Regions from separate parts of the Vreelandella mediterranea genome, predicted to be linked through region 2. Evidence: predicted binding sites of a transcription regulator. Region 2 holds the regulator's gene; each other region holds the start of a gene.
The links. Region 2 encodes FliA, which starts transcription of late flagellar genes. Its sites were predicted from a motif close to CTAAAGTTNNNNNNNNNNCNGCCGATA; they were not measured.
Positions count from the first base shown of each region.

Region 1 (5,749 bases), 1.3 Mb from region 2:
TAACAACAAGGTGTTCCAAAAGCTGCGTATCGCCTTGAACATGCAGGCCGACGATATTATCGCGGTGTTCGAGCGCGAGGGTCTGCCGTTAAGCCACCATGAACTGAGCGCGTTTTTCCGTAAGCCCGGTCACAAGAATTACCGTGAGTGCAAGGATCAAATGCTGCGTAATTTTCTGATGGGCCTGCAGAACCAGTATCGCCCGGCGCAGGTAAACGGCGCTGCGAAGGCGTAAGCCTACCGCTCTTGCACGGCGTTTTAAACGAAGTGTTGCAAACTAAAAAGGCCCCTTTGGGGCCTTTTTGCTACGCGGGGTGCGGTTTAGAACTCGAAACCGAAGTTGGTGAGAAACGCCGTATTCCAGCCGTTGTCGACCGGCGAGCCGAAGTAATTCAAACCGTTTTTGTTGCTCACGATATCGAACCAGGCAAAGAACGGGCCGGCGGTCATTTGTACCCCCAGGTCGTTGACCATGGGGTTTTGTTGATCGCCGAAGCCGCCATTGATGGCGCTGTAGTCGCCGGAGGGGTCGATGACGCTGAAGTCGTTGAAGAAGAACAGGTTGTCGACCGGGCCCCAATCCACTTCCAGGTTGTAGCCCACGCTTGCCGAGTAGATTTCGCCCTTGGCGGGGATCAGGTAGTTGAAGTTGAAGGCGCCGATTTGCAGGCCGTTATCGGAAATACCCGATTCACTTTCCGCCGGGTTCTTGGCGCTGTACTCGTAGGTCGTGGCCTGAGCGAGCGTGCGCCAGTTGCCGTAGCTTCCGTCTACGCCCAGGGCGGCGGACCAGTTATCGCCGCTGCGCTCGGTGTTGCGGTTATAAAGTTGGCCGCCTTTGGCCGACACGTTCACTTGGGTGGTGTAGTCGGTGTCGTAACCAAAGGTATAGCCCACTCGCGCGGCGACCTGGTTCTCTTCGCTGTTACCCTGAGCGCTGTCGCCCACGGCGTTGGCGCCGTAGTGCTCGTTGTCGTTACTCAAGCTGTCGCTTTTGAAAAAGGCCAGCGACGTATCCCAGGCCCCGGCAGAGCGGTCCCACTTGATACCGGCGTTCTGGTTATCGTTGAAGCCCGCCAGGTACCCCAGGTTGCCATAGTAGCCCAGGTAGCCGTAATCCATGTTGCCGAACGGGGTTTGTACCAGCCCCAACTGAATGGAATCTTCTTCGGTGGGGTTATAGCCGACCCAGCCGTGCTGCAGGAAGTGGTAGTCGTCGTAGAAGCGGTAGGCCAGGGAATAATCGATATTGCCGGTTTCGCCCTCGACGGTGAAAACGAGCTTGCCGAAGTCGAGATCGCCAACGGTATCCTTGCTCTGGTCATCCCAGTCGTTTGCGCTGCCGCTAAACTCTATCAGTCCGCCGAATTCGACCTGCTGCATCTCTTCGAGTGTACTTTGGTTTTCTTGGGCCAGTTCTTGTCCGTCGCGGGAGGAGGAGCCTTCGACGCCCGTATCACCGGATGAGCTTTGATCCGTATAGCCCTGGCTTGAAGAGCCTCGATTCGATGAGCCCTGGTTCGCATCCTGACTCGTATAGCCCTGATTGGAGTAGCCTTGGGAGGTCGTGCCTGACTGAGCGGCGGTGCCTTGCTGGCTTTCCAACCGTTCGAGACGCTGCTGCATCTGATTGAGCTGTGAGCGCAGCTCTTCGATGGTTTGCTGGTCACTGGTTTGCGCTGCCGCGCTCGAGATCATGGCTGCGGAAACGCTAAGCCCTAGTGCCAGCTTGTTGAACTGGCATACGCGTAGGTATGACATGAAGTTTTCCTTGCTAGTGTCGTTTTATATGCCTTTTTAATTATTAAAAGCCGGCTGGGTTAAATACCGCCCCGAAAAGAGGCCGGTATGAAAGGCAGGGTGAGACGCGTGCCCAGCCATTACACTAGTACAATCGCGCGCTAAAGCAACTACCTACCGGTGAGCCTCGGGCCGGCAGTGGGCTATAATCGGGACAACCGGCCAATGGGGCGGCGTTAAAGTCGGAGGGCGATTGACCGATATAAGGTATGGATAGCAAAGCAAACGTTTTTCAACCATTGCGAGCCCTACATGCCCACCACGCTGCGTGCCCTAATGGCCGCCCTCGTTTTTTCCGTACTTCCCGCCAGCGCCCAAGCGGACGCCGCCGAAACAGCGGTGATGGCTTGGCTGCAAAGTATCGATAACGGTGAGTTCGAGAAAGCCTGGGAAAACGCTTCACCGCTTTTACAGCGCCCGCTTTCGCCCAGCATGCTGGCGCGTACCATCGAGCTTGCCCGCCAGGACGTAGGCGAGATGAAGTCCCGCCGCCGCCTGCGCGTGATCAGCGAGACTTCGATGCCCGGCGCCCCGCGGGGGGACTACAAGATATTTACCTTCCAGACCAACTTCGCCAACCGGCTGCTCACCGAAACCGTTACCCCGCATTTCGAAGACGGCGCCTGGCGGGTCAGCGGCTACTATGTTCAATAGAGACCAGGTTCAATAAATACTGGGTTCAATAGAGACCGGATCAATAGCGGCAGCGGCCAGGCTTCATCGCGCCGCTTGGCCCGTCTGATTGCGTCCGTCAGGCTTTGATGCAGACGAATATCGCGTTGCCCGAGGTGGTGTTCCAGGGCGTAATGGCCCCGTAGTCGTGCTCGAAAACCTGCACGGTGAAGTAGGGGATAAGCAGCGCCGTGAGTTCGGCGAAACTGACGGCGACCATGGCGTGTTCATCGTCCCAGCGCTCAACGCCGCTTCCCCGACTTTTTTCGATACTTAGCTTGAGTGACTGCTTTTCGCCACTGCCCGGGTAGTGCCAGCCCGAACGAAACGCGAACTCGTCATCTCCCTTGCGCACCTTGTGTCCGACCAGAAGCGCATTGTCGATCTTTTCCCTGTCCACGGCGTTGAAACAAAACATGCCGCCGCTTTCAAGCGCGCGGTAGGCGCTTTGGATACACGCCTTTAGCCGCGCTACGCCGTCGCTGTAGTGAATCGAGTAGAGAAAGCAGGTGATCAGGTCTTGGGGTTCGCTAACGCTGAAATCCCCCATGTCCTGGCGGCTGAACTGTGCCTCGGGGCAGCGGGCGGCGGCCAATGCCAGCATGGGTGGGTTGATATCCAGGCCGCTGCTTGTAAAGCCCGCATCCAAAAAGTGGCGCACGTGCGGGCCGGTGCCGCAGGCCAGGTCCAGATGCCGGCGACCGCCGTTACCCAGCACATGATGAAGGCGCTGCACGCCGCGGCTCTGCTCCGGGTAGTCGATGTCCTCGCACATCAAGTCGTAATAGTGAGAAAGGTCGGTATAAAGTGCGTTGACGGACATGGCAGGGCGGCGCTCGTAAGGGGGTGGCGCATGGTAAACGAGCGCTCTGAATTTTAGAAGCGATGCCGTGGCTCCTTTAAAAGGCCACGGGCAGAGAGCTGTGGCCTTTACGAAGAGGCCGTCATGTCAGGAACGAACTGCATACTAATGGCCACCCTGTTCCAGCTATTCATTGCAAGAATGACGGCGGTCAGCTCCATAAGATCGCGCTCACCAAACGCATCCAGCGCTTGCTGATAGGTGGGGTCATCCACCCGCTGTCGATTGACCAGCGTCAAAGCTTCAGCCCATGCCAGAGCGGCGCGCTCCTGGACATTGAAGCAGGGCGCTTCGCGCCAGCCAGGCAGAACGTCGAGACGCCTTTGATGCTCGCCACTCTCGCGTGCTTGTTCGGCATGCTTATGTTGGCAAAAACAGCACTGGTTTAGCTGGGAAACACGTAGCTCGACCAGGTGCACGATCATGGGTGTCACAGCACTATCCGAGCTTGTATTGGCCAGTGCGACGAGGTGTTTGGGGATACGCGGATTGAGCGTGTAAACCGATTGCCGGGAGAGGCGTGTGTTCATGGTGCAGGCCTGTGTCGTTTAAGAAAGGCCTTAATTTAAAGCGGCGGGCCGACTACGCCTTGTAACTTTGCGACAATTTGCGCTGGCGGTACATGCTTGGGGTTTCCAGGGCAAATTTTTTGAAGGCGTGGGTAAAATGGGCCTGATCATGGAAGCCACAGCCAAGCGCTATATCGGCCAGTGGCCTCCTGGTTTCGATCAATGCGTGACGCGCGCGGTGAAGACGGGCGAAGTTAACCAACTGGCTGGGAGAAGCCCCCACTTCGCGTTTGAGTTTGCGCTCCAGCGTGCGCCGGGTGAAACCCAAGTGGGCACCTAACTGGCCAGGCAAAAGCTTTGACGTACTAAGCGTATCGACGAGCAGAGGCAGGCGACTTTGTATGTCCGACGCGCCATTCAAAAGCCCCAATAACCAGCTTTCCAGCAGGTTCATACCTGCTGGGCCGTCTAGTGGGTAAAGCGAATCGATGGTGGGCATTAGGCTCGCCAACCACGCCGGTTGGCTGGCGCTTTCAAGCCGATGATAAAAATCCACATGGGCGTCAGCAGCCAATCCCATCAGGCAGTACATACCTGCGGGTTTGAAGCGCACTCCCATACGCGCAGTGGACGCGTCCAGCGTTTCCACCAGGGTGTGTTTGTTGAAACAGAGCGTAATGACGGGTTGGGCCTTATCAAGGTGAATGGTAAGGCTTGCCCCACCATCGGGATAAAGTTTCTCGATTCGGGAAGGTCCCGCGTCGCCCCCGCCCAGTGACCACAAACACTGCACCCAGCGCCTTAGCCGGTAATGGGGTGGGCGCTGCTGAAAATTTAGCGGCAACGCGCTGTCTGGCAGAATAATCGCATCCATATCCTCTACCTGCATAAGAACAACCGATTGCCTTTTACGCTTTATCAAACGTCGCGTACGTCAAAAACGTAACGCCCCAAGACGAATCCCGCAATTTATCGGTGTCATTTTGTGTGTCGGCTATGCTTAGCCGGGTGAGTCATGCAAGCCACAACGCCACCGAGAAAAGGAGCGATCATGGAAGAGCCCGTTTACTGGTACGCCGTTGCCACGGTACTGCTGTTCGTGAAAATGTGGGCGACGGGTCTCTACCAGGGATTTCATCGCATCACCAAAATGACCTTTAAAACGCCGGAAGATGCGCGCATGGCGGGCAAGGAGCCTGCCCAGGAGGAGCTGCCCCAGGTACAGCAGGCAAGCAAAGCCTGGTCGAACGACCTTGAAAATATCCCCATTTTCCTGGGGCTGGGAGTGGCCTACGTAATGGTGGGGGCGGCGCCCGGGCTTGCCATGTGGCTGTTCATGATTTTTACCGCTGCGCGCTACTGCCACACGCTTTGTTACCTGGCCGCGCTTCAGCCCTGGCGCACCATCGCCTATGGCGTGGGTATGCTGTGCATGGTGGTGATGTGTGTTCAGATCGTACTCGCGCTGCCCTGATCGAAATCGGCCATACCCGGTTGAACGCGGCGCCATACACTGGGCGGGTGCTTTTCCTCCTGGGACCAGCGCCGGCGCAGCTGGCGCTCGTCGCCAAAGCCCGTCTCTTCGGCAATGCGAGCGAGACTCCATGGGGTTTCGATCATTAGCGCCCTGGCCCGCTGCAGGCGCAGGCCGCTAATGTAGTCGCCGACCTGCAGGCCGGTAAGGTGTTTGAACTGGCGCCGGAAGTGGCGCTCGCTCATGGCCGCTTGTGCGGCCAGCGCTTCGCTGCGCCAGGGGTGGGCGGGTGCCGCGCAAATGGCGTCTTGTACCCGGTGAATCCGCTCGTCCACGTGGTTGCGCCCCTCGAGCCAGGCACCCAACTGGGGTTCCTGGCCGCTGCGGCGAAGATACAGCACCATCTCCCGAGCCACCGCCAGTGCCAGCCCA
Region 1 is NZ_OZ310198.1:1,384,310-1,390,058, forward strand. It holds gene ACWFVE_RS06525 (DUF1456 family protein) at 1-235, shown strand, start outside; gene ACWFVE_RS06530 (hypothetical protein) at 322-1,761, opposite strand; gene ACWFVE_RS06535 (DUF4019 domain-containing protein) at 2,053-2,454, shown strand; gene ACWFVE_RS06540 (class I SAM-dependent DNA methyltransferase) at 2,552-3,295, opposite strand; gene ACWFVE_RS06545 (carboxymuconolactone decarboxylase family protein) at 3,403-3,864, opposite strand; gene ACWFVE_RS06550 (helix-turn-helix domain-containing protein) at 3,917-4,717, opposite strand; gene ACWFVE_RS06555 (MAPEG family protein) at 4,895-5,317, shown strand; gene ACWFVE_RS06560 (GlxA family transcriptional regulator) at 5,293-5,749, opposite strand, start outside.
Region 1: ACWFVE_RS06535 (DUF4019 domain-containing protein) is a predicted target of FliA. The motif match lies at 1,977-2,003, and genes of this name have one in related genera.

Region 2 (5,749 bases):
GCAGGCGCCGAGCTCGACGAGTGTATTATTACCAAACAGGACGAAGCGGGGCGTTTGGCGCCGCTTCTGGATATCGTCATGCGCTTTGGGCTGCGCGTGCTGTTCTCCTCCAACGGCCAGCAGGTGCCCGAGGATATGGCGCTGGCCGACCCGGCCGCGCTGGTCGAGCAGGCGCTGGCAGGCCATACCGACGCCGCGCCGGACCGCCCGCCGTGGCCGAACGCGCCGCTGGCACCGCGCTGGTCCCAGGACGTGCTGGGCCAGGGGCGCCGGCTGAGTCTGCTGCTCGCGCAGCTGCGTGAGCGGGTGGCCGGGTTCGCGCTGCTCGAAGCGGTATGGGATATCGGCGCGCTGCCTGGCGTACTGCACGACCAGCGCCTGGCGGCACTTGCTGACCAGGCTTGCGAGCAGAATGCGCTGGGCATCGTCTGGTCACCGCGGCGCAACGAGCGTGGCATGGAGTGGTCGATGCCGGATCTGAGCCTCGACGCCGACGGCCAGCTTTGTGCGCTAACGCTTTTACAGCACCGCCAGCCCGCTGGCTGGCAGGCCCGTATCGACGCCCAGCGCCAGGCGGCGGTCCATCTGCTGCCGACCCTTGCCGAGGGCGAGACCCTGGACGCGCTGGAAAGCGAGCGTTTGACCTGGGTCAGCCAGGTGACCGGCGCTCAGCGGATATACTGGCAGGGCGAGCGCTACGCGTTGACGGCCCTGTTTGGCGAAAGCGAACTCTCGCATCGGGTCAACGTGCGCTTTCGCGGTCAGCCGCTACAGCTATGGAATGCCCACGCCGAGGTCACCGACCAGGCCGGGCGGCATTTTCTCGCCTGGTACGGCGAGCTGCGCGACCCGGAAAGCGCCAAGCGCGTGGCCAAGCGCTACTGGCTCACCCCGGCGCGGCTGGGGGCCGAGGTGCTATCGCTGCTGGTCACTCAGCTGCAAAGCGAAGCCGCCGCTATATTGACCAAGCGAGCCTGGCGCGCGCTCAAGGAAGCCGATGGCGGCGAGGTTAGCGCCCAGCTGCGCCTTTTGATGGCCAGCGGTGCCGCCGCGGCCGCCACGCACCTGGACAACGCCCAGGACGAGGCCGCGCAAACGCTGCGCCAGGACGTGATGCGCCTCTCCAAAACGACTCGCAAGCGCCGCGATACCGCGCTACTCGACGCGCTGATGCATATGTTGATGACCCGGGACGCCATCCGTCAGCTGGGTAGCGTCAGCCGCGAGGCCTTGGCATGAGCGGCGGCGACCAGGCCTCGGGGCTGCGCCAGTGGGCGAGCCTGCGCAACGAAGAGCGGGCGCAGCAGGCCGCCATCGACGAGACACCAGCAAAGCAGGCTGGCAGCGAGTACGCCGAGCCCGACGTGGACACCCAGGCCACCCCGCCGGCAAGCGAAGCCACCCCGCCGGTGGTCAAGACGCCGCTGGCGGTGGTGGGGCTGCCGACGAAAAGCGTCGCCCCGGTCAAAGAGCGCCTTGGCGAGTGGGCCGAGCTTGGCCGGCGCTGGGCGGCGACCCCGGAAAGCTGGGAGGTCATCCCGGTGGATGCCAGCGAGCCGTTGGAGGCGCTTTGCGAGCGCTATTCACGCTGGGCGCTTTGGGTGCGCAGCGACGCGGACGCCTTCGCGAGCATGTATCGCACGCTGCGCCAGCTCAACGACAACCAGGGGCCCCGCCAGCTACTGGCGCTGCACGAGCCCGGCTTGCCCCGCGAAGGGCTTTTAGACAATTTGCAGAAGGCGGCGGCGAATTATCTGAATATCGAACTGCTGCTACTAGCGCGGTAGGCCACAATGAAAAAGCGTTTTCTGAAAAAGAGTCTTCAAGGCGTCGCGCTACTGATGGCGATGGGGTCGAGCTTGGCGTTGACCGCTCAGGCGGGCACCGGCAGCTGGAGTAAGGAGGTCACCGGTATGATGGTGGCCATGAGCGACCGGGCGGTCAGCAGCCAGGTTTTGGCGCCGCCGCCGGTAGCGGAGATCGCCCAGGGGCGCATCGAACGCGTTCACTGGGGGTATGAGGCACCGTTCGGCGCCGCGCTGCAGGCCTGGCTTTGCCACCCCGAGCGCTGCGTCGAGCTCAGCGGCCAGCGCGGAAGCGAAACCGGGTTGGCCGGGCTTTCCGCCGATGCGCCGCTGGCGTTTCGCTTCGCGTTGGGGCGCGGGCAGCGGCCGATGCGGGTAAAAGGGCTTCACGTGATTGTGAACTACCAGTGACGAGTGTATAGCCACGAGGCACGAGGATGTATACAGCACAAGGCAGAATTCAACACAGCGAAATGGTCACTCAGCACATGCCGCTGGTGCGCCGCCAGGCGCTGGCGCTGCAGGTCCGCCTGCCGGCGAGCATCGAACTCGATGATCTGATTCAGGCCGGCATGGTCGGCCTATTGGAGGCGCTTGGGCGCTTTGACGCCTCCCAGGGGGCGAGCTTCGCCACCTTTGCCAGTCAGCGGATACGCGGGGCGATGGTCGATGAGCTGCGCACCCGGGATTGGCTGCCGCGCAGCGTGCGGCGCTCGGCCCGGGCCATGGACGAGGCGGTTCGCCATCTCGAACAGAACCTGGGCCGGGCACCGGAGGAGGGCGAGATCGCCCGGCATCTGGACATGCCGCTTGGCGAGTATCACCAACTGCTCAACGACGCCAACAGCGGCCACCTGCTGCCCTTCGAGGAGCTTCTGGAAGAGGGCGGGGAACCCGCTCAGGAGGCGCTGAATGCGCCTTTTGAGGAGCTTTTGGATGGCCAGCAGCGCGAAACCCTGATCGCAGCGATCGAAGCGCTGCCCGAGCGGGAAAAGCTCCTGATGGCGCTTTACTACCAGGAGGAGCTCAACCTGAAAGAGGTGGGCGCAGTACTGGGGGTGACCGAATCGCGTGTTTCACAGCTGCACAGCCAGGCCATTAGCCGTCTGCGCGCGCGGCTGCACGAGCCAGATTGACGCATTTTAACCGTTAAACCCAACCGGCGAGGAGCCGTCGATGAACCCCTCTACCTTGATCGGTATATTTGCCAGTATTCTGCTACTGGTTAGCGTGCTGTTTTTCACCGCGGAATCCCCGGAGAGCTTTCTCAACTTGCCCGGGCTTGCCATCGTGGTGACCGGCACCCTGGCGGCGACCTTCATCAGCTACCCGCTCAAGGAGGTACTGCGGGTGGTACGCTTGGTGGGGCTGGTATTTCGCCGCGAGAACACCTACGTGCGCGACGATATCAACGAGCTGGTGTCCATGTCGCGGCTCTGGTTCAAGGGCGACGTACGGGCGGTGGAGCGCGAGCTCGAACACACGCGCAACCCGTTTCTGCGCACCGGCATTCAGCTGGTGATCGCCAACACCAAGGAAGATGAAATCTTCGACATGCTGCGCTGGCGTATCGCCCGGCTCAAGGCACGCGAGCACGCCGAGGCGCAGATCTTTCGCACCATGGCGACCTACGCCCCGGCCTTTGGCATGATCGGCACTCTCGTGGGGCTGGTTAATATGCTGGAGGTCATGGACGCCGGTGACTTGGAGGTGATCGGCCCGCGCATGGCGGTGGCGCTGCTCACGACCTTCTACGGTATCTTGCTTGCCAACCTGGTCTTCAAACCGGTGGCGGTGAAGCTCGAGCGGCGCACCGAAGAGCGCTTGATCACCATGAACATGGTGCTCGAGGGTATCTCGCTGATCACCAAGCGCCGCTTGCCGTCGTTCATCGAAGAGACGTTGAACTCCTTCGTGGCCAACTACAACGACGAGATTCGTGATGCCAACGTGAAGCCGCGCGCCGAGAACGACGCGCCTGCCAAGGGGTAGGGCGATGAACCGCGAAGCCCGCCACGCACTGGAATCGCCATTCACCGGGGATGGCGACAGTGAAGATGGGTGGCTGACCAGCTACCTGGACGTATTGACGCTGTTGATCACGCTGTTCGTGCTGCTGTTGGCGCTCACCCCGGCGGGCACCGGCGACGAAGCCGCCGGCACGCCCACGACCTCGGGTATCCAGCCGCTCTCTTCGGGGCTTCAACCGCTCCACAGCGGGCTGAGCCCGGCGATGGACAGCCTCGATATTCAAGGCGTGAGCGTCTCCGAGGGGCGCGAAGGCATTACCCTGCGCATCGACGATAGCTTGCTGTTCGACAGCGGCGCGGCGCGGCTAACCGCTCAAGGTGAAGAGGTGCTGGAAAGCCTTGGCGAGGTCATCGACACCTTCGATGGCGAGATATCAGTGGAGGGGCACACCGACAACGTGCCGATCGCCACCGCCTCGTTTGCCTCCAACTGGGAGCTTTCGACGGGGCGGGCGATTGCCGTGGTGCGCCACCTGGAAGAGGAAGGCGTGGCGCGGGAACGCCTGCGCGCCGTTGGCTACGCCGATACGCGCCCGCTCGAGGCGAACGACACCGTAAGCGGGCGCGCCGCCAACCGGCGCGTCGAGTTCGTACTGCGCCGGCCGCCTAACGCCGCGGCGCCGGCCTCGCGTTAGGCGCTGGCGCAGCGGCGCTGCGTCTCGCGAATCGCCTCGCCGGCGCCCGCCAAACTGAACGTCATGGTCCAGGGCGGTTCGTCGCCCTGCTCGAAACCGATATAAAGCTGCTCGCCGTCGCTCATTTGGCCGAGCAGCGCATCGAGCTCGCCCAGGTAGAAGTGGCTATAGAAGCCGTCATCCCCCTCCTCGACGATAAACTCCGCCATGGTGTCGATCAGCGACGCCTGGTCGACGCGCAGCCGGGCCGGTACCAGGTTCACCGCGCGGCTTTCGGTTTGCGTCTGTTCCAGGGTGACGCGCATCTCGAGCCAGGGCAGGTGGCAGATGCCTTCGGTGGCGTTCACGCTCAGTGTAGCGTCCGAGTAGCTTTGCGTCTCGACGGCGCGGAAATGGCGCTTGTCCTCGGCCTCGAGGGTCATGGCTTGCCAGGCGTCAAAAATGGCCTCCTGGCTTATCGGGTAGCGCTCGGCCAGCGCCGCACTGAAAAACGAAAGCCCGGCCGCGCCCAGCGCGAAAGAAACAAGTAAGCGAGTGGTCATGATGTAAAAGGCCAAACGTTGAGCAGGGTAAAAAGGCGTAACCGAATCACTCGGACTGGCCGAGCAGGGGCCTTACGCTGTCGTTTAAGTAGCAATCGTCGAACTCGCCTTCCGCGGCCAGCGCCGCCATGTCGGGAATATTGACGTGGTGACGGTCACGATACACCAGGCCATCCTCGCTGAGCGCCGTGAAGGTACGGCTGACGTGTACCGGGCTAAGACCGAGTACGTCGGCCAACTGCTCCTGGGAGAGCGGCAGACGGAACTGGCCGGTAAGGCCTGTGTTGGTCTGGCTCAGGCGAACGTACATTTCATGTAGAAAGTGAGCCATTTTCTGACGCGCGGTGCGCCGTGCCAAATTCACCAGCCGCTCGGTCAAAAGCGCCTGCTGGCGGCTGCTGATGGCGAACATCACCGAGGTCAATGGCAGCGAATCATTGAAAATATCGATCATCCGCTTGTGGGGAAAGCGGCACACCACGCTGTCGGTGATAAAGCGCACGTTTTCCAGGCGTTTCGAGAAGGCGAACTCGCGCAGGCCGATGATATCGCCAGGCAGGAACACTTCCAGAATATGCCGGTCGCCGTTTTCCAGGTGGCGATAGGAGTACGCCCAGCCGCTACGCAGCGTACAGAACTCGTTCGCCGGGTCTTTCATTTCCCATAGGAGCGACCCCGCTTTTTGATCCATCGGGCTCTCCTCCAGCGAGTCGAGCAGCTTCTCTTCCTCTTCTGAA
Region 2 is NZ_OZ310198.1:132,386-138,134, forward strand. It holds gene flhF (flagellar biosynthesis protein FlhF) at 1-1,239, shown strand, start outside; gene ACWFVE_RS00620 (hypothetical protein) at 1,236-1,787, shown strand; gene ACWFVE_RS00625 (flagellar protein FlhE) at 1,794-2,216, shown strand; gene ACWFVE_RS00630 (RNA polymerase sigma factor FliA) at 2,243-2,941, shown strand; gene ACWFVE_RS00635 (motility protein A) at 2,982-3,797, shown strand; gene ACWFVE_RS00640 (OmpA/MotB family protein) at 3,802-4,470, shown strand; gene ACWFVE_RS00645 (hypothetical protein) at 4,467-5,012, opposite strand; gene ACWFVE_RS00650 (Crp/Fnr family transcriptional regulator) at 5,059-5,749, opposite strand, start outside.

Region 3 (5,749 bases), 380 kb from region 2:
TTGCGGAAAAACGTTGATGCCTTCGTTGAAGGCTTCAACTCGCTCAAGGATACCTTGACGCGCTTGACCAGTTTCGACGCCGAAACCGGTCAATCAGCAGGTCTGAACGCCGACGCCACTACGCGGGCGGTTGAACGGGATCTGCGTTCTGCTATTAGCAGCGTAGTGGGCGGCGATGGCTTTAGCGTGCTTTCTGACATCGGCATTTCACTGCAAACCGATGGTAAGCTTAAAATCGATGATGACAAGCTGGACAACGTCATCGCGACGGAGCCCGATACGCTTGCCAACTTTTTTGCCGGCAGCAGCGATGACACGGGTATGGCCGGGCAAATCAATGCCTCTCTCGAGCGCATCGTGGGCGACGGAGGACGCCTGGATACGGCTGAAAGCAACGCTGAAAGCCGTGTTGGAACGTTAGAAAATCGTTTCGCCCGCACCGAGGAGCGCATCGATCAGACTATCGCGCGCTTTCGCGCCCAGTTTCAGGCAATGGATAGCATGGTGGCGCAGATGAACCAGACCAGCAGTTACCTGAGCGAGCAGTTGGGAATGCTGGGCCAGAACAACCAGTCGTGATCGCCAAGCGATACTCGTGAGACAGGAAATGCCCGGCACTTGCCGGGCATTTTTACAGGACTTTAAGAATCTTAGCCGCTAAAGTTCGTCGTTTATCAGCCGATAGAGTATTTAACTGTACTTCTCTACTACTTACTAGAGGACTAACCTCATGGCGTCTATTACGGCATTGGGTGTGGGGTCTGGGTTGGATTTGTCGGGCTTGGTGGATCAGCTCAAGGCGGCCGAACGCCAAAAGCTCGTTCCCATCCTTGAGCAGAAAAGCGCTCAGCAAACCAAGATTTCTGCTTATGGGCGCCTGGAATCCGCAATGGATAGGGTGCAGAACTCTATTACGGCGTTGAACGATGCCGCTACTTTCAATCAGCAAAAAAGTACGGTAACGGGAGAAGGCGTACTGGCGACGGCGAACGAAAAAGCCAATCCAGGTCGCTATGAGGTGACGGTTTCCCAGCTGGCGCGCGGCGGCAGCGCTGCGTCCAATAGCGTGTCATTGGACCAGGAGCTTACGGCAACCGATACGAAATTGATGCTGAATTTCGGAGCTGGCGATACGCAAAAAACTTACGGCGTCGATATTAAAGCAGGCAGTACCCTGGCTGAGGTGCGTGATCAGATCAATGCGGATAAAGAGTCTGGCGTTACGGCTTCGCTCATCAATGATGGTAAAGGGTATCGCCTGGCGCTGAGCTCCAAGGAAACGGGCAAAGAGGCTTCGCTGACAGGGTTTTCAGGGCTGACCTCCCTTTCGATGGACCCCACCACGCTACGTGCTGGCCAGGATGCCGAGTTGAATGTCAACGGCATCGCGATTACGAGTAAAAGCAATCGGGTAGAAGAGGCTATCCAGGGAGTAACGCTCAACCTGACCGCTGCCTCCCCGACCCCGTCCACGCTTGTAATCGAGCGTGATGAGGCGTCACTGAAAGAAGCCATCAATGCCTTCGTTAGCAACTATAACGAAATGAAGTCCACCGTTGGCCGTATGACCGAATTCAAGGGCGTAGGTAATACATCGGGCGATTTAGTGGGCGACCGTACCGTTCGTACTATCGAAAACCGCCTGCGTCAGGATGTAACGGGCAACTTTGGAACGGGCGATATAACGCGGCTTGCTCAAATGGGTATCGACATCGACAAGCAGGGCCGCCTCCAGGTCGATGAAGCCAAACTGGATGAAGCAATTGCCAATAACTCCGAGGGTTTGGCTGCCTTTTTTGCAGGTGACACGAAAGAAGGCGGCTTTGCAGGGAAGATAAGTTCGACGCTCAAGGACATAACCGGGGATGACGGCATCATCAAGAGCTCCATCGGCAGTGCTGAGCTGCGAATAGAGAGCCTGGACCAGCGCAAGCTGCGTATGGAAGCCAGCATCGAGCGAAGCACTGAGCGCTACCGTAAGCAGTTCGGCCAGTTGGACGGCATGCTCGCCCAGATGAACTCCATGAGCAGCTACCTCTCTCAGCAGTTCGATATGATGAGCGCCATGCAGAAGAAGTAGGTCGTATTTTCCTGGCTGGGTCAGAACGCTTTTGACGTAACAGCCATCAACGCAAGTGACGGGGCCGAAAGGCCCCGTTTGCCGTTTGAGGATGCAACGACTTTTTTTATAAAAAAGTGCAAAAGAGTTAAAGAAGTGGGGCGACAGGCCGTTAATTATAATAACGGCGATGCAAGTGCCGATTCATAGGCCTCTCCCGGGCCACTAAACACCGAGGATTAAATTCATGTCTGTTATCAACACCAACATCACTTCCATGATCGGCCAGAACAACCTGAGCAAGTCCCAGGGCATGCTGGCTCAGGCGCAAGAGCGTCTCTCTTCCGGCCTTCGTATCAACAGCGCTTCCGACGATGCGGCTGGCCAGGCCATTGCCAACAAAATGACTGCCCAAATCAAGGGCATGGATCAGGCGAGCCGTAACGCCAGTGATGGTATCTCATTGGTACAGACCATGGAAGGCGGTCTGGATCAGGTTAACGATAACCTTCAGCGTATTCGCGAACTGGCAGTACAGGGTGCCAACGACACCAACACCGCTGATGACCGCGCCGCCATCACTACCGAGATCAACGAGCGCCTGGCAGAAATCGATCGTGTTGCGGGCAGCAACAACTTCAACGGTACTAATCTGCTAAACGTAGCTAGCGGTGCCGGTGCCGCGCTAAGTATCCAGGTAGGTTCTAATACTAACGTAGAGGACGTTATTACAGTTCAACGAATCGATGCTACCGTTAGTGGTCTTGGTTTGGAAACAGCGGCAGGATCTGGTGCTGCTGCAGTAGCTGGTGGGGAATTTAACGTTGCCAATGCTTCTGGTGGAGCTACTCACGCTGAGTTCCAGACAATGATCGATGCCGTGGATGCGGCTACCAAATCTCTGGATACCAACCGCGCAACATTGGGTGCCACGCTGAACCGTTTCGACTCGGTGATTGACAACCTGGCGACCACCACCACCAACCTGTCCGAAGCGCGTTCACGTATCGAAGATGCGGACTACGCGGTGGAAGTGTCCAACATGACGCGTGCCAACATCCTGCAGCAGGCCGGTACCTCCATGCTGGCCCAGGCCAACCAGACTCCGCAGTCCGTACTGTCTCTGCTGGGCTAATAGTACGCTAGCGCTAAATCATGACGGGGCCAATAGGCCCCGTTTTTTGGTTTTTTAACCCGCAATTTTTGTTAATTGAGTTTTTTGAAAATCGCCGCATGGCGGGAGCTTAAGCGCGATGGCTTGGGTGTTGAGTGGCTAATGTTACTTTCCCTTACATAAAAAACGTATTGTTTTCTAAAGACTTTGTACGAGCAGCCGTTACCAAGGGGTAGCGGCATGACAAACGTCGCAAAGTTGGCCCGCTGGCCAGTTATACTTCCAGGAGAAAATACTCATGTCTGTAATCAATACGAATATCACCTCCATGATCGGCCAGAACAACCTGAGCTCTTCGCAGAGCATGCTGGCTCAGGCGCAAGAACGTCTCTCCTCTGGTCTGCGCATCAACAGCGCTTCTGACGATGCCGCTGGTCAGGCCATCGCCAACAAAATGACCGCGCAAATCGATGGTATGAGCCAGGCAAGCCGTAACGCCAGCGACGGTATCTCGCTGGTACAGACCATGGAAGGCGGTCTCGACCAGGTGAACGACAACCTGCAGCGTATTCGTGAGCTGGCAGTACAGGGTGCCAATGACACCAATACTCAAGAAGACCGCGCGGCGATTGCCACTGAAATTAACGAACGTATCGAAGAAATTGATCGCGTTGCGGGTAGCACAAACTTTAACGGCACCAACTTACTGGCGAGTGGTGGTGGTGCTGACCTGAATATCCAGGTTGGCGCGAACACTTCCGGAAACGACACTATTGAAGTCTCCGTTTTTGACGCCACCAGCGAAAACCTGGGCGTAAGTGGGTCGGCGGCTACTATTTCCACGAATGCTGCTTCGGGTGGCTCCGGCGCCACTAACGAAAATTTCCAAGACCTGATCGACGATATTGATGATGCAGTAGAGACGCTTGATACCCAACGTGCGACGCTAGGTGCAACACTCAACCGCTTCGACTCGGTCATCGACAACCTGGCGACTACCGAAACCAATCTTTCCGAAGCGCGCTCGCGCATCGAAGATGCCGACTACGCGAAAGAAGTCTCCAATATGACCCGCGCCAACATTCTGCAACAGGCGGGTACGTCTATGCTTGCACAGGCGAATCAGACCCCGCAGTCCGTGCTGTCTCTGCTGGGCTAATAGTGCACTATTTGTAGCACTTAATAACGACGGGGCCACAAGGCCCCGTTTTTTATATTTTAGGTTAGGTAAAACCTTTTTTATCAATATCTTGTTGTTATTATTTTCCCTGCTTTTAAGCGTCACGCGTTCTCGAGAAAGATTTTTCAAAAAAATGAGCTATCGGCTAAAGAACTCGGTCGTACGGCCGTTAATTATAGTAACGGCGATGCAAGCGCCGATTTCCCGGCCCTTCCCAGGCCACTAAACACCGAGGATTGCTTCCATGTCCGTTATCAATACCAACATCACTTCCATGATCGGCCAGAACAACCTGAACAAGTCCCAGGGCATGCTGGCCCAGGCTCAGGAACGTCTTTCATCCGGTCTGCGCATCAACAGCGCCAAGGACGATGCCGCGGGTCAGGCCATCGCCAACAAAATGACCGCCCAAATCAAGGGCATGGATCAGGCGAGCCGTAACGCGAGCGATGGTATCTCGCTGGTACAAACCATGGAAGGCGGTCTGGATCAGGTTAACGATAACCTTCAGCGTATTCGCGAACTGGCAGTACAGGGTGCCAACGACACCAACACTGCTGATGACCGCGCCGCCATCACTACCGAGATCAACGAGCGCCTGGCAGAAATCGATCGTGTTGCGGGCAGCAACAACTTCAACGGTACTAATCTGCTAAACGTAGCTAGCGGTGCCGGTTCCGCGCTAAGTATCCAGGTAGGTTCTAATACTAACGCAGAGGACGTTATTACAGTTCAACGAATCGATGCTACCGTTAGTGGTCTTGGTTTGGAAACAGCGGCAGGATCTGGTGCTGCTGCAGTAGCTGGTGGGGAATTTAACGTTGCCAATGCTTCTGGTGGAGCTACTCACGCTGAGTTCCAGACAATGATCGATGCCGTGGATGCGGCTACCAAATCTCTGGATACCAACCGCGCAACATTGGGTGCCACGCTGAACCGTTTCGACTCGGTGATCGACAACCTGGCGACCACCACCACCAACCTGTCCGAAGCGCGTTCACGTATCGAAGATGCGGACTACGCGGTGGAAGTGTCCAACATGACCCGTGCCAACATCCTGCAGCAGGCCGGTACGTCCATGCTGGCCCAGGCCAACCAGACCCCGCAGTCCGTACTGTCTCTGCTGGGCTAATAAAGCAGTATCAGTAGCGTTTAACAATGACGGGGCCAATAGGCCCCGTTTTACGTTTAAGCCCCATACTGATGCTGAATGGTTTAAGTGTGGAAACGAGTCGCCGTAGCTTTGTACCGTCCTGGGATTCAACTGCTTGCACAGGATGGTTTATTTCTAAAAAGAGGTATTATTTTCTAAAGAATCCGGGCATACAGCCGTTAATTATAGTAACGGCGATGCTAACGCCGATTTCCCGGCCCCTCCCAGGCCACTAAACACCGA
Region 3 is NZ_OZ310198.1:512,481-518,229, forward strand. It holds gene fliD (flagellar filament capping protein FliD) at 1-579, shown strand, start outside; gene fliD (flagellar filament capping protein FliD) at 731-2,080, shown strand; gene ACWFVE_RS02480 (flagellin N-terminal helical domain-containing protein) at 2,307-3,194, shown strand; gene ACWFVE_RS02485 (flagellin N-terminal helical domain-containing protein) at 3,472-4,332, shown strand; gene ACWFVE_RS02490 (flagellin N-terminal helical domain-containing protein) at 4,598-5,485, shown strand.
Region 3: ACWFVE_RS02480 (flagellin N-terminal helical domain-containing protein) is a predicted target of FliA. The motif match lies at 2,208-2,234, and genes of this name have one in related genera.